Regions from separate parts of the Streptomyces sp. NPDC001204 genome, predicted to be linked through region 1. Evidence: riboswitches for the same ligand, from Rfam matches in the RefSeq annotation. Region 1 holds a riboswitch; the other holds the start of a gene.
What was found. A riboswitch is a leader RNA that binds a small molecule or an ion and turns the genes downstream of it on or off. The one in region 1 is predicted to bind ZMP and ZTP.

Region 1 (7,418 bases):
CTTCCCCTCGGCGACGGCGAGCACCGCGCGGACGATGTTCTGGTAGCCGGTGCACCGGCACAGGTTGCCCTCCAGCGCCTTGCGCACCTCGTCGGAGCCGGGGTGCGGGTTCTCCCGCAGCAGATCGCGCGCGGCCATGATCATCCCGGGGGTGCAGTAGCCGCACTGCAGCGCGTGCCGCTCGTGGAACGCGCGCTGCAGCTCCGTCCACTCGCCGTCCCTGGCCAGTCCCTGCACCGTGGTCACCTCGCCGCCGTCCGCCTGGACGGCCAGCACCGTGCAGCTCTTGACGCTCGCGCCGTCCAACTCGACCGTGCAGGCTCCGCAGTTCGAGGTGTCGCAGCCGATCGGGGTACCGGTCAGTCCGAGGCGGTCACGCAGATAGTGGACCAGGAGCAGACGGGGTTCCACGTCGTCCTCGTAGGCCGTGCCGTCCACCGTGACCGAGATATGGGTCATGTTCCCTCCGGGGCCGTATGGGCGTGGGTGGGCGAAATATCGTCGACCGTGTGGTGTACGTCACTCTATGACCGTGTCAGAGCGGGGGCGAGTGGTGCGACAGGCGTCGTTGACCGTTAATCCATTGCCCCGGCGCTTCGGCTCTGCTGCACTGCACGTCACCACGTCGTCACCGAACGAGGAGCACCCATGCGCACAGCGTCCATGTCCACCCCGGAAGGAATCCCCGCCATCAAGAAGGACATGACGCCCAGTGCACTTGCTCAATCTCGGCATCCTCGCGCACGTCGACGCGGGTAAGACCAGTCTGACCGAACGGCTGCTGCACTCCGCGGGGGTGATCGACGCGCTCGGCAGCGTCGACGCCGGCAGTACGCGGACCGACACCCTCGCGCTGGAGCGGCAGCGCGGCATCACCATCAAGTCCGCCGTCGTCTCCTTCCCGGTCGACGACGTGACCGTCAACCTCATCGACACCCCCGGCCACCCCGACTTCATCGCCGAGGTGGAGCGGGTGCTGGGCGTGCTCGACGGCGCGGTGCTCGTGGTCTCCGCCGTCGAGGGCGTCCAGGCGCAGACGCGCGTCCTGATGCGCACCCTGCGGCGGCTGCGCATCCCGACCCTGCTCTTCGTCAACAAGATCGACCGGCGGGGCGCCCGGCAGGAGGAACTGCTGAGTGCCGTCGCCCGGCGGCTCACACCGGCCGTCGTGCCCATGGGGCGGGTGACGGGAATCGGCGCCCGCGAGGCCCGCTTCGTGCCCGGCCTCGGCCCGTCCGCGCCGGATGTCCTCGCCGAGCACGACGACGGCCTGCTGGCCGCGTACGTCGACGGCACCCTGCGCGCCGACCGCCTGCGCGCCGCCCTCGCCGCCCAGACCGGGCAGGCCCTCGTGCACCCGGTGTACTTCGGCTCCGCGATCACCGGTGCCGGGGTCGACGCGCTGATCGGCGGTGTCAAGGAACTGCTGCCCGCCGCGGGCGGCGACCCCGACGGGCCCGTCTCGGCCACCGTGTTCAAGGTCGAGCGGGGTCTCGCGGGGGAGAAGGTGGCGTACGCGCGGATGTTCTCCGGCACCCTCCGGGTACGCGACCGCGTCCCCTACGGCGACGCCCGCACGGAGGGCAGGGTCACCGCGATCGGCGTGTTCGACCACGGCACGGACGTCCGCGCCGACGCCGTGTCCGCGGGCCGCATCGCCAGACTGCGGGGCCTGGCCGACATCCGGATCGGCGACACGGTCGGCGAGCCCGGCAAGGCCTACGAGCACTTCTTCGCGCCGCCGACCCTGGAGACCGTCGTCGTACCGGGCCCCGGCGTGGGCGGCGGGACCCTGCACCTCGCACTCACCCGGCTGGCCGAACAGGACCCGCTGATCGGGCTCCGCCACGACGAGGCGCGGCAGGAGACCTCCGTGTCCCTGTACGGGGAGGTGCAGAAGGAGGTCCTCCAGGCCACGCTCGCCGACGAGTTCGGGCTGTGTGTCACCTTCCGGGAGACCACCCCGCTGTGCGTCGAGCGGCCGGTGGGCACGGGTGCGGCCGCGGAGTTCAACAAGAAGGACGGCAACCCCTTCCTGGCCACCGTCGGGCTGCGCGTCGACCCCGCGCCGGCCGGCTCCGGGGTGGACTTCCGTCTGGAGGTCGAGCTGGGCTCGATGCCGTACGCCTTCTTCAAGGCGGTGGAGGACACCGTGCGCGAGACCCTCGGGCAGGGGCTGCACGGCTGGCAGGTCACCGACTGCACGGTCACCCTGACCCACTGCGGCTACTCGCCCCGGCAGAGCCACGCCCACCAGGGCTTCGACAAGAGCATGTCCAGCACCGGGGCCGACTTCCGGGGCCTGACCCCGCTGGTGCTGATCGAGGCGCTGCGCCGTGCCGGCACGCTGGTCCACGAACCGGTGCACCGCTTCCGCGCCGAGGTCCCGGCGGACACGCTCGGCGCCATGCTGCCGGTGCTGTCCGCACTGCGAGCCGTGCCGCGGACGACCGTCACCCGCGGATCCGTGTGCCTCCTGGAGGGCGGCGTCCCGGCCGCCCGGGTGCACGCGCTGGAGCAGCGCCTGCCGGGGCTGACCCGCGGCGAGGGGGACCTGGAGAGCGCCTTCGACCACTACGCGCCGGTCACGGGCGACACGGTCCCCGAACGCCCACGCACCGACCACAACCCACTGGACCGCAAGCAGTACCTGCTCAACCTGACACAGCGGGTGGGACGATGACGGCCGCCCGCCCGCCGTCGCCCACGATCCTGCACCCACCCGCCGGGGTCCGGGACGCGGTGGGCGGCACGGTGGTGGCGGTTCGGGCGCGGGCGGAGAGGTGGCGCCCCGTGCCGCCGCGTCACGCCGCGGAGGCCGCCCGCAGCGCCGGCGGCCTTCGGCGCTGCCGGAGTACCCGCCGGGTCGCGACGTACCCCGGACGGGGCGGCCGCCTGCCGCCTGCCGCCGGGCGTCCGGGGAGCTCCGGGGCGGGTGGAGGGCGGCGGCCCCAGGCCCTGTCGTCACATTCCCGTCCGCCGTGCGACGCCTGGCACGCCCTCCGCCAAGCTCTTCGAGCAGGGGGACCCGGGGGACCCTCAGCCGCGTTGCCGAACCGCTGACGTGGCTCCGCCACGAGGGCGCTCCGGCGCCTTGCGATCGCACGCGCCGGACGCCGCGCGGCCCGCCCTCCGGGCGGACGACGGGAATGCGGCGACAGAACCTAACGGGCGAGTTGTTCGACCGCGTTCAGGACCGGTGCCAGGCCGTTCTCCTCGCGGATCCGGGCGCCCAGGGACCGTGCCCGTTCCCGGTGTCCGTGGCCACGGGTGGCGCGGACCAGGGCAGCGGCGAGGTTGTCCGCGGTGAGGCCACGCAGCGGAACCGAGCAGGGTGCCACGCCGAGGCCGACGAGACGATCGGCCCAGAAGCCCTCGTCGAACTGGACGGGCACGGGCACCGCGGGGACGCCCGCCCGCAGCCCGGCCGCGGTCGTGCCCGCCCCGGCGTGGTGCACCACGCCCGCCAGCCGCGGGAACAGGGCCGAGTGCGGGACCTCGCCGATGGTCAGCATGTCCTCGCCGGACGCCTCCAGCCCCGCCCAGCCCCGCTGGACCACACCGCGCAGTCCGGCCCGGCGCAGCGCGCGCACGATGGTGTCGCTGAGCCGCCCGGGGTCGGGCACGGTGGCGCTGCCCAGCCCCACGTAGACCGGCGGAGGACCAGCGTCGAGGAAGTCCCACAGGCCTTCGGGGAGTTGGGTGTAACGGTCGTACGGCCACCAGTACCCGCACACATGGAGCGCGCTGCGCCAGTCGCGGGGCCTGGGCACCACGAGCGGGCTGAAGCCGTGGTACACCGGCCCGCGCTGCCCCTGGCGGACGCGGCGGCCGGTGACCGCCCGGGCGGGCAGCCCCAGCCGGGTCCGCACGGCGGGTACGGCCGCCGAGAAGACCCGCTCCACGGCCAGGTCCACGCCGTGCCCGGCGAGGCGGTTCGCAGCTCCGCCCCAGTGTCCGCCGCCCAGCAGCGGAGGGGCGAACTCCCTTGTGGGGGAGAGGGGTTGCAGATGGGCGCCCACACTGGGCAGGTTCAGCGCCTCGGCGATGGCGTGCCCGACCGGCCCGAGCGAGCCTGCCAGCAGCAGCAGGTCGCTCTTCTCGGCCGCCGCGATCAGATCGTCCGTCATCCGGGCGATGGCCGCGCGCACCAGCCCCACGGCCCGCAGCATTTTGCCCGGGCCGGTGGCGCTGCGGTGGAGTCCCCGGCCGCGCGAGGACTCCAACTCGGCCCGCGGGTCCACCGGCAGCGGGTGGAAACCGAGGCCCGAGCCCGCGACCAGCGGTTCGAAGCATCCGTGCGTGACCAGGGTGACCTCATGACCCGCGAGAGCCAGGCCGTGCCCCAGTCCGGTGAAGGGGGCGACGTCGCCCCGGGATCCCGCCGTCATGATCGCTACGCGCACGACGGCCAGTATGGCCGCGCGGCCGCCCGCCACCGGTGAACGACCCGAGGGGTGTCGCACCCCTGCTCCGGTCCGGGTACGCCGGTCATACCCCGAGCTGCCGGGCGGCGGCCGTGACGGTCTGCTCCAGCAGCGTGGCGATCGTCATCGGGCCCACCCCACCGGGCACCGGAGTGATCAGTGAGGCCCGCTCCGCGGCGGAGTCGAAGTCGACGTCGCCGACGTTGCCCGGGTTGTAGCCCGCGTCGATCACCACGGCGCCGGGCTTGACGTCCTCGCCGCGGATGAGCCGGGGCCGGCCCACCGCGGCGACCACGACGTCCGCCTCGCGCACGGCGGCCGGCAGGTCCGCGGTCCGCGAGTGGCAGTACGTCACCGTCGCGTCCCGGGCGAGCAGCAGCATCCCCACGGGCTTGCCGAGGATCGCGCTGCGGCCCACCACGACGGCACGCCGGCCGCGCAGCTCGACGTCGTACGCGTCCAGCAGCCGCAGGATGCCGCCGGGCGTGCAGGACACGAACCCCGGCAGACCGAAGCTCATCGCGGCGAACGAGGCACAGGTGACCCCGTCGACGTCCTTCTCGGGCGCGATCGCCTCGAACGCGGCCCGCTCGTCGATGTGCTCGCCGACGGGGTGCTGGAGCAGGATGCCGTGCACGGCGGGATCCTTGGACAGCGACCGCAGCGTGTCGACCAGTTCCTCGGTGGTGGTCGCGGCCGGCAGTGCCACATGGCGGGAGTCGATACCGGCCTTGCGGCAGCGGTTCTGCTTCATCCGTACGTAGGTGACGGAGGCGGGGTCCTCACCGACCAGCACGGTCGCCAGACAGGGCGTCGTACCGGTGCGCTCGGTGAGTGCGGCGGCCTTCCGCGCGGTCTCCTCGACGACACGGCGGGCGAGCGCGGTGCCGTCCATCGGACGGGCCTGGGACATGGTCCACTCCTGGGCGTTCGGGGAATTGCCCAGGCGCGCGGCTCACGACTCTGCGTGGACCGCTCCCCGGTGGTGCTCCACCTCAGCGCCAGTCACGGCCCCGCCTCACCCTAACCGACACGGCCCGCCGCGGTCGAAGGCCGCGCACCGCCGTACGGCCCGGACGCGGCCGTGCCGCCCGCAGCAGCGAGCGGAGCGCCGCGGCGGACGCCGGGCGGGACACCGCGGTCGTGGGGCCCGGCAGGCGCGACCGGGCCGAGCGGGACCGGCCCAGGCCGGTGCCGGCCGAGAAGGTCCAGGTCAGACGGGAGCTGACCTGGAATCTCGCGGCTCTCCCGCCTATTCGTCCCATGCCTGGATCAGTATCTGCTCGGCGATCCTGCCGTCGCGCAGCGAGACCATGGACTCCGCGAGGACACGGCCGCCGTCCGCGTACTGGCAGGACTCCACGTACGCCGCATGGTCGCCCTGCACGACGCACTGCTCCAGCCGGTGCGTCATGTCGCGGCCGTAGACGTCCTGGAGCATGGTGCCGATCTCGTCCCGGCCGTGCAGGACCTTGGGGTTGCTGGGCTGGGTGTCGCGGTCGACGATGCGGATCTCCGCGTCGTCCGCGTAGAGCGACAGCAGCGTGTCCGCCGTGTCTCCTTCGATGCCGCGGCGCAGCGTGTCGGTGTCGAAGGCGGGGCTTGCCGAGGTGGACATGACGTGACCTCCTCCGAGGGCCGCGGCCCTTGCGGGTAGCGGGCCGCGGCGGGCCTCACAGTTCGAGACTCCTCCGCCCCGGCGGACGCGGCAAACGCGGTCCGGACGCTGAGCCCGACGGGTGAGCGCGGCCGCGGGCCCGTGTCCGGGCGGGCCCGGACGGCGTTGCCGAGGACATGGTCTGCACTCGACGCATCGTCGTCGCCGCCGGACTCGCCGTCTCGGTCGCGGGCCTGACCGCGCTGCCCGCGAGTGCCCCGTCCGCCGGCAGGTTCCAGCTCCCCGGCCTGCTCGACTCCTCCCCGGGACCGGCGTCCCGGCCGAACGCCGGGCCGAACCGCCCGCGGTCTCCGAACAGCTCTCCGGGGTCGACCGCGTACGCGATCTCGACCAGGCGGGCCGGCTGAACCAGGTCACCGGCCTGGTCCCGCCGGTCTTCGCGCCGGTGCACGCCATCCAGCACTGAGCTTTCGCCCCGCGGGACGGGCACCCGCACCCCGCCCGCCCCGTCCCCGCAGATCAGAGGCCCCCTCGGTGTCCCTTACCGATCAGTCGGACGTAGGGTCGGGGGACGTACACCGCTCGACGGAAGGGACCACCACCATGGCGCAGGAAGTGCGCGGCGTGATCGCACCCGGCAAGAACGAACCGGTGCGGGTCGAGACGATCGTCGTGCCGGATCCGGGGCCGGGAGAGGCCGTCGTGCGGATCCAGGCCTGCGGCGTCTGCCACACCGACCTGCACTACAAGCAGGGCGGAATCAACGACGAGTTCCCGTTCCTGCTCGGCCACGAGGCCGCGGGCGTCGTGGAGTCGGTCGGCGACGACGTCACCGACGTCGCGCCCGGGGACTTCGTCATCCTCAACTGGCGGGCCGTGTGCGGCAAGTGCCGTGCCTGTCTGCGCGGGCGGCCCTGGTACTGCTTCGACACCCACAACGCGCGGCAGCGGATGACCCTGACCGACGGCACCGAACTCTCCCCGGCGCTCGGGATCGGCGCGTTCGCCGAGAAGACCCTGGTGGCGGCCGGTCAGTGCACCAAGGTCGACCCGTCGGTCTCCCCGGCAGTGGCCGGGCTGCTGGGCTGCGGCGTGATGGCCGGCATCGGCGCGGCGATCAACACCGGCAACGTCGGCCGCGGCGACTCGGTCGCCGTCATCGGCTGCGGCGGTGTCGGCGACGCGGCGATCGCCGGTGCGTACCTGGCGGGCGCGGCGAAGGTCATCGCCGTCGACATCGACGACCGCAAGCTGGAGACCGCCCGCACCATGGGCGCCACGCACACGGTCAACTCCAAGGAGAACGACCCGGTCGAGGCCATCCGCGAGCTGACCGGCGGCTTCGGCGCCGACGTCGTCATCGAGGCGGTCGG
Region 2 (7,418 bases), on a different contig from region 1:
GCGGCCCTTCGCTTCGAGGCTTCCGCTCGACCGCCTGCGGCGGGAGCGGGACCAGGGGCCCCGGCAGGAGTTGCGGGACGTGTAGGGCGCGTGCCGAGGACGAGAGACGTGCGTGGGAGGACGGAGGGGGCGGTCGGATGGCACTGCGCGGCGGGCGCTCGGCGCCATGGCTGATCCCGGTGCTGGCGGTGGCGGTGGTCGGAGTGGGGGTGCTGCTGTGCGGGGTGTCGCCGGTCGCGGCGGCCGCGGACGGGGGCGGTGCGCCGCGGGCGCCCGATGTGGCCCTGGTCGTCGCGGGCGGCTCGGGGCGGACCAGGGCGTTGCGCGTGGGCGATCGCGACTTCGCCCTGCTCCGGGAGTTGCTGCGCCCGGCGTACACGGGGACGGAGCCGGTGCCGGACGCCTGGGCACAGGGGCGGCATCCAGGGGTGCGGGTGACCGTGGTGTGGGGGCTGACCGGAGTCGGGGGGTGGCCGGTGACGAGCAGGCCACCGGGAGGGGATGTGGCCGTGGAGCGGCAGGACCAGTTGATCGTGGCGGAGGACGGCACACCGTGGGTGCGCTCGGACCTGGCCCCGGACGTGGAGGACGACGACATCCGCTGGCACCGGACGTCGCGGGACCTGTACGAGCGGCTGGCCCGCACGGGGTTGCTGGGTGACACGGACGGTGCGCCGTCCGGCAATGCTCCGGGCGGCAGTCCGGGCGGCCGGGGTGATCAATTGTGGTGGGCGGCCGGCGGGCTGGCCGCCGGGGCCGGCGGCACGCTGCTGATATGCCGCGCGGCGGCCCGGCGCGGTGCCGGGCCGCCGCGGGAGGAACCACGACAGGAGCTGATCGAACTGTGAGCCTGTGACTTGTGAGCCCTGTGCCCTGTGCGTCCTGGGCCCTGTGCCCTGTGAGTCCCCGTGTTCTGTGAGCCCTGTGACTTGTGAGTCCCGTGCGGGGACGGATCAGCCGAGGTCGATCTCCGGGTAGAGGGGGAAGCCCGCGACGAGGTCCGTGGCCCGGTGGGAGATCTCGTCCGCGATCTTCGGGTCGAGGACGTGCTGGGCCTTGGACGGGGTGCCCTTGCCGGTGGTGCCGGGCTCGGTGGCCGTCAGGACGCGGTCGATCAGGCCGGCGACCTCGTCCATCTCGGCGGTGCCCAGACCACGGGTGGTCAGCGCGGGGGTTCCGATGCGGATGCCGGAGGTGTACCAGGCGCCGTTGGGGTCGGCCGGGATCGCGTTGCGGTTGGTGACGATGCCGGACTCGAGCAGGGCGGCCTCGGCCTGGCGGCCGGTGAGGCCGTAGGAGGAGGCGACGTCGATCAGGTTGAGGTGGTTGTCGGTGCCGCCGGTGACAAGGGTGACCCCCCGGCGCGTCAGGCCCTCGGCCAGGGCACGGGAGTTGTCGACGATGCGCTGGGCGTAATCCTGGAAGGAGGGCTGCCGGGCCTCGGCCAGGGCGACCGCCTTGGCGGCCATGACGTGCGGAAGGGGGCCGCCGAGGACCATCGGGCAGCCCCGGTCGACCTGGTCCTTGAGGGAGTCGTCGCACAGGACCATGCCGCCGCGCGGGCCGCGCAGGGACTTGTGGGTGGTGGTGGTGACGATCTGCGCGTGCGGGACCGGGTCGAAGTCGCCGGTGAGGACCTTGCCGGCGACCAGGCCCGCGAAGTGGGCCATGTCGACCATGAGCGTGGCGCCCACCTCGTCGGCGATCTCGCGCATGATGCGGAAGTTCACCAGGCGCGGGTAGGCGGAGTAGCCCGCGACGATGATCAGCGGCTCGAACTCGCGGGCGGAGGCGCGCAGGGCCTCGTAGTCGAGGAGGCCCGTGGCCGGGTCGGTGCCGTAGGAGCGCTGGTCGAACATCTTCCCGGAGATGTTCGGGCGGAAGCCGTGGGTGAGGTGTCCGCCGGCGTCCAGGGACATGCCGAGCATGCGCTGGTTGCCGAAGGCCTGGCGCAGTTCGGCCCAGTCCGCCTCGGAGAGGTCGTTGACCTGGCGGACCCCGGCCTTCTCCAGGGCGGGGGCCTCCACGCGCTGGGCGAGGACGGCCCAGAAGGCGACGAGGTTGGCGTCGATGCCGGAGTGCGGCTGGACGTAGGCGTGGCGGGCGCCGAAGAGTTCCTTGGCGTGCTCGGCGGCCAGCGACTCGACGGTGTCGACGTTGCGGCAGCCGGCGTAGAAGCGGCGGCCGATGGTGCCCTCGGCGTACTTGTCGCTGAACCAGTTACCCATGGCCAGCAGGGTGGCCGGGGAGGCGTAGTTCTCGGAGGCGATCAGCTTGAGCATCTCGCGCTGGTCGGCGACCTCCTGGCCGATGGCGTCGGCCACGCGCGGCTCGACGGCGCGGATCACGTCGAGGGCGGCGCGGAAGGCGGTGGACTCGTTGGACAGGGGCGCGGTGTTCTCAGGCATCGGGACCTCCGGACGTGGCGTCGGCGTTCACGTTACGGCCCAGGCGCACGGCACACTTTCCGCTCGGGCCGCTCCCCGATGGTCGGTCCCATCCCAGCGCGCCAGTCACGGCCCGTCGTCAGCCTACCGGGCGCACCCCACGGCGCAGTTCCCGCGTCCGCCATGCGAGCGAGGATAGGAAGGAGGACAACCTCCCCTCCCCGGGAGGCGACCCTCGTCCTCGGGAGCCGCCGTGACCGCCACGGAAGACCTCATCGCCACCGCCGACGCCCACAGTGCGCACATCTACCACCCGCTGCCCGTGGTGATCGCCACGGCGGAGGGCGCGTGGATGACGGACGTGGAGGGCCGCCGGTACCTCGATCTGCTGGCCGGCTACTCGGCGCTGAACTTCGGGCACCGCAACCGGCGGCTGATCGAGGCGGCCGAGGCGCAGCTGGAGCGGGTGACACTGACCTCGCGGGCCTTCCACCACGACCGGTTCGCGGCGTTCTGCGAAGAGCTGGCGCAGCTGTGCGGAATGGAGTCGGTGCTCCCGATGAACACGGGCACCGAGGCGGTGGAGACGGCCGTGAAGACGGCCCGGAAGTGGGGCTACCGGGTCAAGGGCGTGCCCGCGGAGATGGCGAAGATCGTGGTCGCGGGCAACAACTTCCACGGCCGGACGACGACGATCATCAGCTTCTCCACCGACCCGGAGGCCAGGGCGGACTTCGGGCCGTACACGCCGGGCTTCGAGATCGTGCCGTACGGGGACCTCACGGCGATGCGGTCGGCGATGACGGAGAACACGGTCGCCGTGCTGCTCGAGCCGATCCAGGGCGAGGCGGGGGTGCTGGTGCCGCCGGCCGGTTATCTGCCGGCGGTGCGGGAGCTGGCACGGGAGCGCAACGTGCTGTTCGTCGCCGACGAGATCCAGTCGGGGCTCGGGCGCACCGGCCGTACCTTCGCGTGCGAGCACGAGGGGGTGGTGCCGGATGTGTACGTGCTCGGGAAGGCGCTGGGCGGCGGGATCGTGCCGGTGTCGGCGGTGGTGTCCTCGCGGGAGGTGCTCGGCGTGTTCGGGCCGGGCGAGCACGGGTCGACGTTCGGCGGGAACCCGCTGGCGTGCGCGGTGGCGCTGGAGGTGATCGCGATGCTGCGCTCGGGCGAGTTCCAGGCACGGGCCGCGGAGCTGGGCGAGCATCTGCACCGCGAGCTGGAGCGGCTGGCCGGCACGGGCCGGGTGCGGGCGGTGCGCGGACGCGGGCTGTGGGCGGGCGTGGACGTCGACCGGTCGCTGGGGACCGGCCGGGAGATCGCCCGGAAGCTGATGGACCGGGGCGTCCTGGTGAAGGACAGCCACACCTCGACGATCCGGATCGCCCCGCCGCTGGTGATCGGCAAGGAGGACCTGGACTGGGGGCTGGCCCAGCTGCGGGCGGTGCTCGGCGCGTAGCGGGGTGACGCGGAGTCCGGCCGGAGCCGGTGGTGCGTGCGGCCGGATCGGGCGGCGCGCGGATCGACCGCTCCCCTAAAGTCGCTTCGTGCTCTTCGGAATGGTGTGCGCGCTCGGCGCGGCGGTGTGTTTCGGCACGGCGACGGTTCTCCAGGCCATCGCCGCGCGCGCCGCGGCGGACACCGGCGGGGGCGGGGAGGCGGCGCTGCTGCTGCGCGCGGTGCGGCAGTGGCGGTACCTGGCGGGCCTGGGCCTGGACGGCCTCGGGTTCCTGCTCCAGATCGCGGCCCTGCGCTCACTGCCGATCTACGTGGTCGGCGCGGCCCTCGCCGCCAGCCTCGCGGTGACGGCGGTGACCGCGTCCCGGCTGCTGCGGGTGCGGCTGAGCGGGGTGGAGTGGTCGGCGGTGGGCGTCGTCTGCGCCGGTCTGGCCATGCTGGGGCTGGCCTCGGGCACGGAGGGCCGCGAGGACGGCTCGGCGGCGCTGAGGTGGGCGATGCTCGGGGCGGCGCTGGCCGTGCTGCTGCTCGGAGCGCTCGCCGGCCGCCTGCCCGAACGCGTCCGTGCCCTGCTGCTGGGCCTGGGCGCGGGCTTCGGGTTCGGCGTGGTCGAGGTGGCGGTGCGGCTGATCGACTCGCTCGCCCCGTCGGCGCTGTTCACCAACCCTGCGGCCTACGCCCTGCTGCTCGGCGGCGGAGCCGCCTTCCTGCTGCTGACCTCGGCCCTCCAGCGCGGTTCGGTGACCACGGCCACCGCGGGCATGGTCATCGGCGAGACGATCGGCCCGGCGGCGATCGGGGTGGTGTGGCTGGGCGACCGCACCCGCGAGGGCCTGGCCTGGCTCGCGGTGCTCGGCTTCGCGGTGGCGGTGGCGGGCGCCCTGGCGCTGGCGCGGTTCGGGGAGGCGCCGGCCGAGGAAGGACCGGTCGCGAAGGTGCCTGCCGAAGAGGGGTGACCACCGCCCGACGGGCCGCCCGACGGGTCGTCAGGGCAGCACCCGGCACAGGGCGTCCAGGGCCGCCGCCCACGCGTGGTCCGGTGGGGTGCCGTAGCCGACGACCAGGGCGTCCAGCGGTGCCACGGCGGCCTGCTCGTGGCGGAAGCGGGACAGTCCGTGGAGGGCGAGGCCCTGCCAGGCGGCCGCCTGGACCACCGCGGCTTCGGTGCCGGGCGGCAGGCGCAGCACGGCGTGCAGTCCGGCGGCGATGCCGGTGGGGCGGACGTCGGGCGCGCGGGTGGCGAGGGCCTCGACCAGGGTGTCGCGGCGGCGGCGGTAGCGCAGGCGGGCCGAGCGCACATGGCGGTCGTAGGCGCCGGAGGTGATGAACTCCGCGAGCGTCAGCTGGTCCAGCACCCCGCAGGTGTCGGAGGGCCCCTTGGCGGCCGTGGCCTCCGCCATGAGGGACGGGGGCAGCGCCATCCAGGCCAGGCGCAGGCCGGGGGCCAGGGACTTGCTCGCCGTGCCCAGGTAGACCACGCGGTCGGGGTCCAGTCCCTGGAGCGCGCCGACGGGCTGGCGGTCGTAGCGGAACTCGCCGTCGTAGTCGTCCTCCAGGATCAGGCCGCCGGTGCGCCGGGCCCAGTCCGTCACGGCCGCGCGCCGGTCGGGGTGCAGGGGCACGCCCATCGGGAACTGGTGGGCGGGGGTGAGCAGGACCGCTCCGGGGCCGCTCAGTTCGCCGGTGACCGTGCCGAGTTCGTCGAAGGGCAGGGGGCGGGTGCGCAGGCCCGTGCGGGCCAGGAGGTCCCAGTGCACGTCGAGGCCGTACGACTCGACGGCGACCGTGGTGACGCCGCGGGCCCGCAGCACCGTGCCGAGGATCCGCAGCCCGTGTGAGAAGCCCGCGCACACCAGCAGGTGGTCGGGGTCGGTGCGGACGCCCCGGACCCGGGCGAGATGACCGGCCAGCGCGGTGCGCAGTTCGGGCCGGCCGCGCGGGTCGCCGTAGCCGAGGGCGTGGTGGGGGGCGGCGGCCAGGGCGCGGCGGGCGGCCTTGAGCCACTGGGTGCGGGGGAAGGAGGCGAGGTCCGGGGTGCCGGGGACGAGGTCGTGGACGGGGCAGGGGCGTTCGCGCGGGTGACGGACCGCGCCGGTCTGCCGGACGTCCGCGCTCGGCGACGGCCCGAACGGCGAGGCGGGTGCCCCCATGGCCACACGCGTGCCCGAGCCCTGGCGGGCGGTGAGCCAGCCCTCGGCGACCAGGTCGCCGTAGGCATCGGCGACCGTGTTGCGGGCGATGCCCAGGTCGGCGGCGAGGGTCCGGGAGGAGGGCAGCCTGGTTCCGGGGACCAGACGGCCGGTGCGGACCGCCTCGCGCAGGGCGTCGGTGAGGCCGCGGCGCACGCCGGGACCGGCCGGTTCCAGATGCAGGTCGATGCCGAGAGTGGCCCATGATTCCGCCATGGAAATGGACCATACTCCTGGGCTGCTTCGCTCATAGGGTCGGGCATATGGCTAGGACGACGAACACCGGCGAACACACGGACACCATCGAAGGCGCCCCCGCGTACGCGCCCGAGCACGAGCCCCGTATGCAGTGGGCCAAGCACGCCCCCGAGGTCTACAGGGCGATGGTCCGGCTGGACGCGGCCGCGGGACAGGGCCTGGACCCGCGGCTGCGCGAGCTGGTCAAGATCCGCGCCTCGCAGCTGAACCACTGCGCGTTCTGCCTGGACATGCACACCAAGGACGCGCTCGCGGCCGGCGAGAGCGTGGAGCGGATCGTGCAGCTCGGCGCCTGGGAGGAGTCGCGGCACTTCTACACGGAGAAGGAACTCGCGGCGATCGAGCTGACCGAGGCCGTCACGGTCCTCACCGACGGCTTCGTGCCGGACGAGGTGTACGAGAGGGCCGCCGCGCACTTCGAGGAGGCCGAGCTGGCCCACTTGATCGCCTCGATCACGGTGATCAACGCCTGGAACCGGTTCGGTGTGACGGCCCGCGCGGTCCCGGGCCACTACACGCCGGGGCAGTACAAGTGACGACCCCGGTCCAGGGGCCGGCCGGGCCCCTGGACCGGGAGGCCCGGCGGGCCCCGTCCTCGTTCAGGGCAGCCACGCCTTCCACGTGGACCGGTGGCCGTCCACCCACTTCGCCGCCGCCTCGGCGGGGGTGAGCTTCTGGTCGGCGATCATCAGGGAGACCTCGTTCTGGTCCTCGGTGGTCCACTTGAACTTCTTCAGGAAGGCGGCCGCCGCGCCGCCGGACCGGGCGAAGTCGGCGTTGAGGTACTTGCGCAGCGCCGTGTGCGGGTAGGCGCAGGCGACCTTGGCCGCGTCCGCGTCGCAGCCCTCCTCGTACGGCGGCAGGCGCACCTCCGTCATGGGGACCTTCTCGAACAGCCACTGCGGCGCGTACCAGTACGTGAGGAAGGCCTTCTTCTCCTTGGCGAACTGCTTGATCTGGGTGATCTGCGCCGCCTCGGAACCGGCGAAGACCACCTGGTAGTTCAGGTTCAGGTTCTTCACCAGCGCCTTGTCGTTGGTGACGTAGGACGGGGAGCCGTCCATCAGCTGGCCCTTGCCGCCGCTCTCCGCGGTGCGGAAGAGCGGGGCGTACTTGTCGAGGTTCC

Region 2: linked by a shared signal. The riboswitch ahead of ACWC91_RS02815 (glycine hydroxymethyltransferase) and the one ahead of ACWC91_RS16945 (bifunctional 5,10-methylenetetrahydrofolate dehydrogenase/5,10-methenyltetrahydrofolate cyclohydrolase) in region 1 are both predicted to bind ZMP and ZTP.

Annotation. Positions count from the first base shown of each region.
Region 1 covers NZ_JBSFJL010000010.1:187,723-195,140, forward strand. The annotation lists gene ACWC91_RS16930 ((2Fe-2S)-binding protein) at 1-459, opposite strand, end outside; gene ACWC91_RS16935 (GTP-binding protein) at 713-2,683, shown strand; gene ACWC91_RS16940 (glycosyltransferase) at 3,165-4,391, opposite strand; gene ACWC91_RS16945 (bifunctional 5,10-methylenetetrahydrofolate dehydrogenase/5,10-methenyltetrahydrofolate cyclohydrolase) at 4,492-5,340, opposite strand; ZMP/ZTP riboswitch at 5,361-5,446, opposite strand; gene ACWC91_RS16950 (nuclear transport factor 2 family protein) at 5,680-6,045, opposite strand; gene ACWC91_RS16955 (hypothetical protein) at 6,222-6,452, shown strand; gene ACWC91_RS16960 (S-(hydroxymethyl)mycothiol dehydrogenase) at 6,649-7,418, shown strand, end outside.
Region 2 covers NZ_JBSFJL010000001.1:612,497-619,914, forward strand. The annotation lists gene ACWC91_RS02805 (hypothetical protein) at 1-85, shown strand, start outside; gene ACWC91_RS02810 (hypothetical protein) at 138-848, shown strand; gene ACWC91_RS02815 (glycine hydroxymethyltransferase) at 954-2,408, opposite strand; ZMP/ZTP riboswitch at 2,439-2,527, opposite strand; gene rocD (ornithine--oxo-acid transaminase) at 2,641-3,846, shown strand; gene ACWC91_RS02825 (hypothetical protein) at 3,947-4,801, shown strand; gene pdxR (MocR-like pyridoxine biosynthesis transcription factor PdxR) at 4,832-6,250, opposite strand; gene ACWC91_RS02835 (carboxymuconolactone decarboxylase family protein) at 6,298-6,828, shown strand; gene ACWC91_RS02840 (ABC transporter substrate-binding protein) at 6,892-7,418, opposite strand, start outside.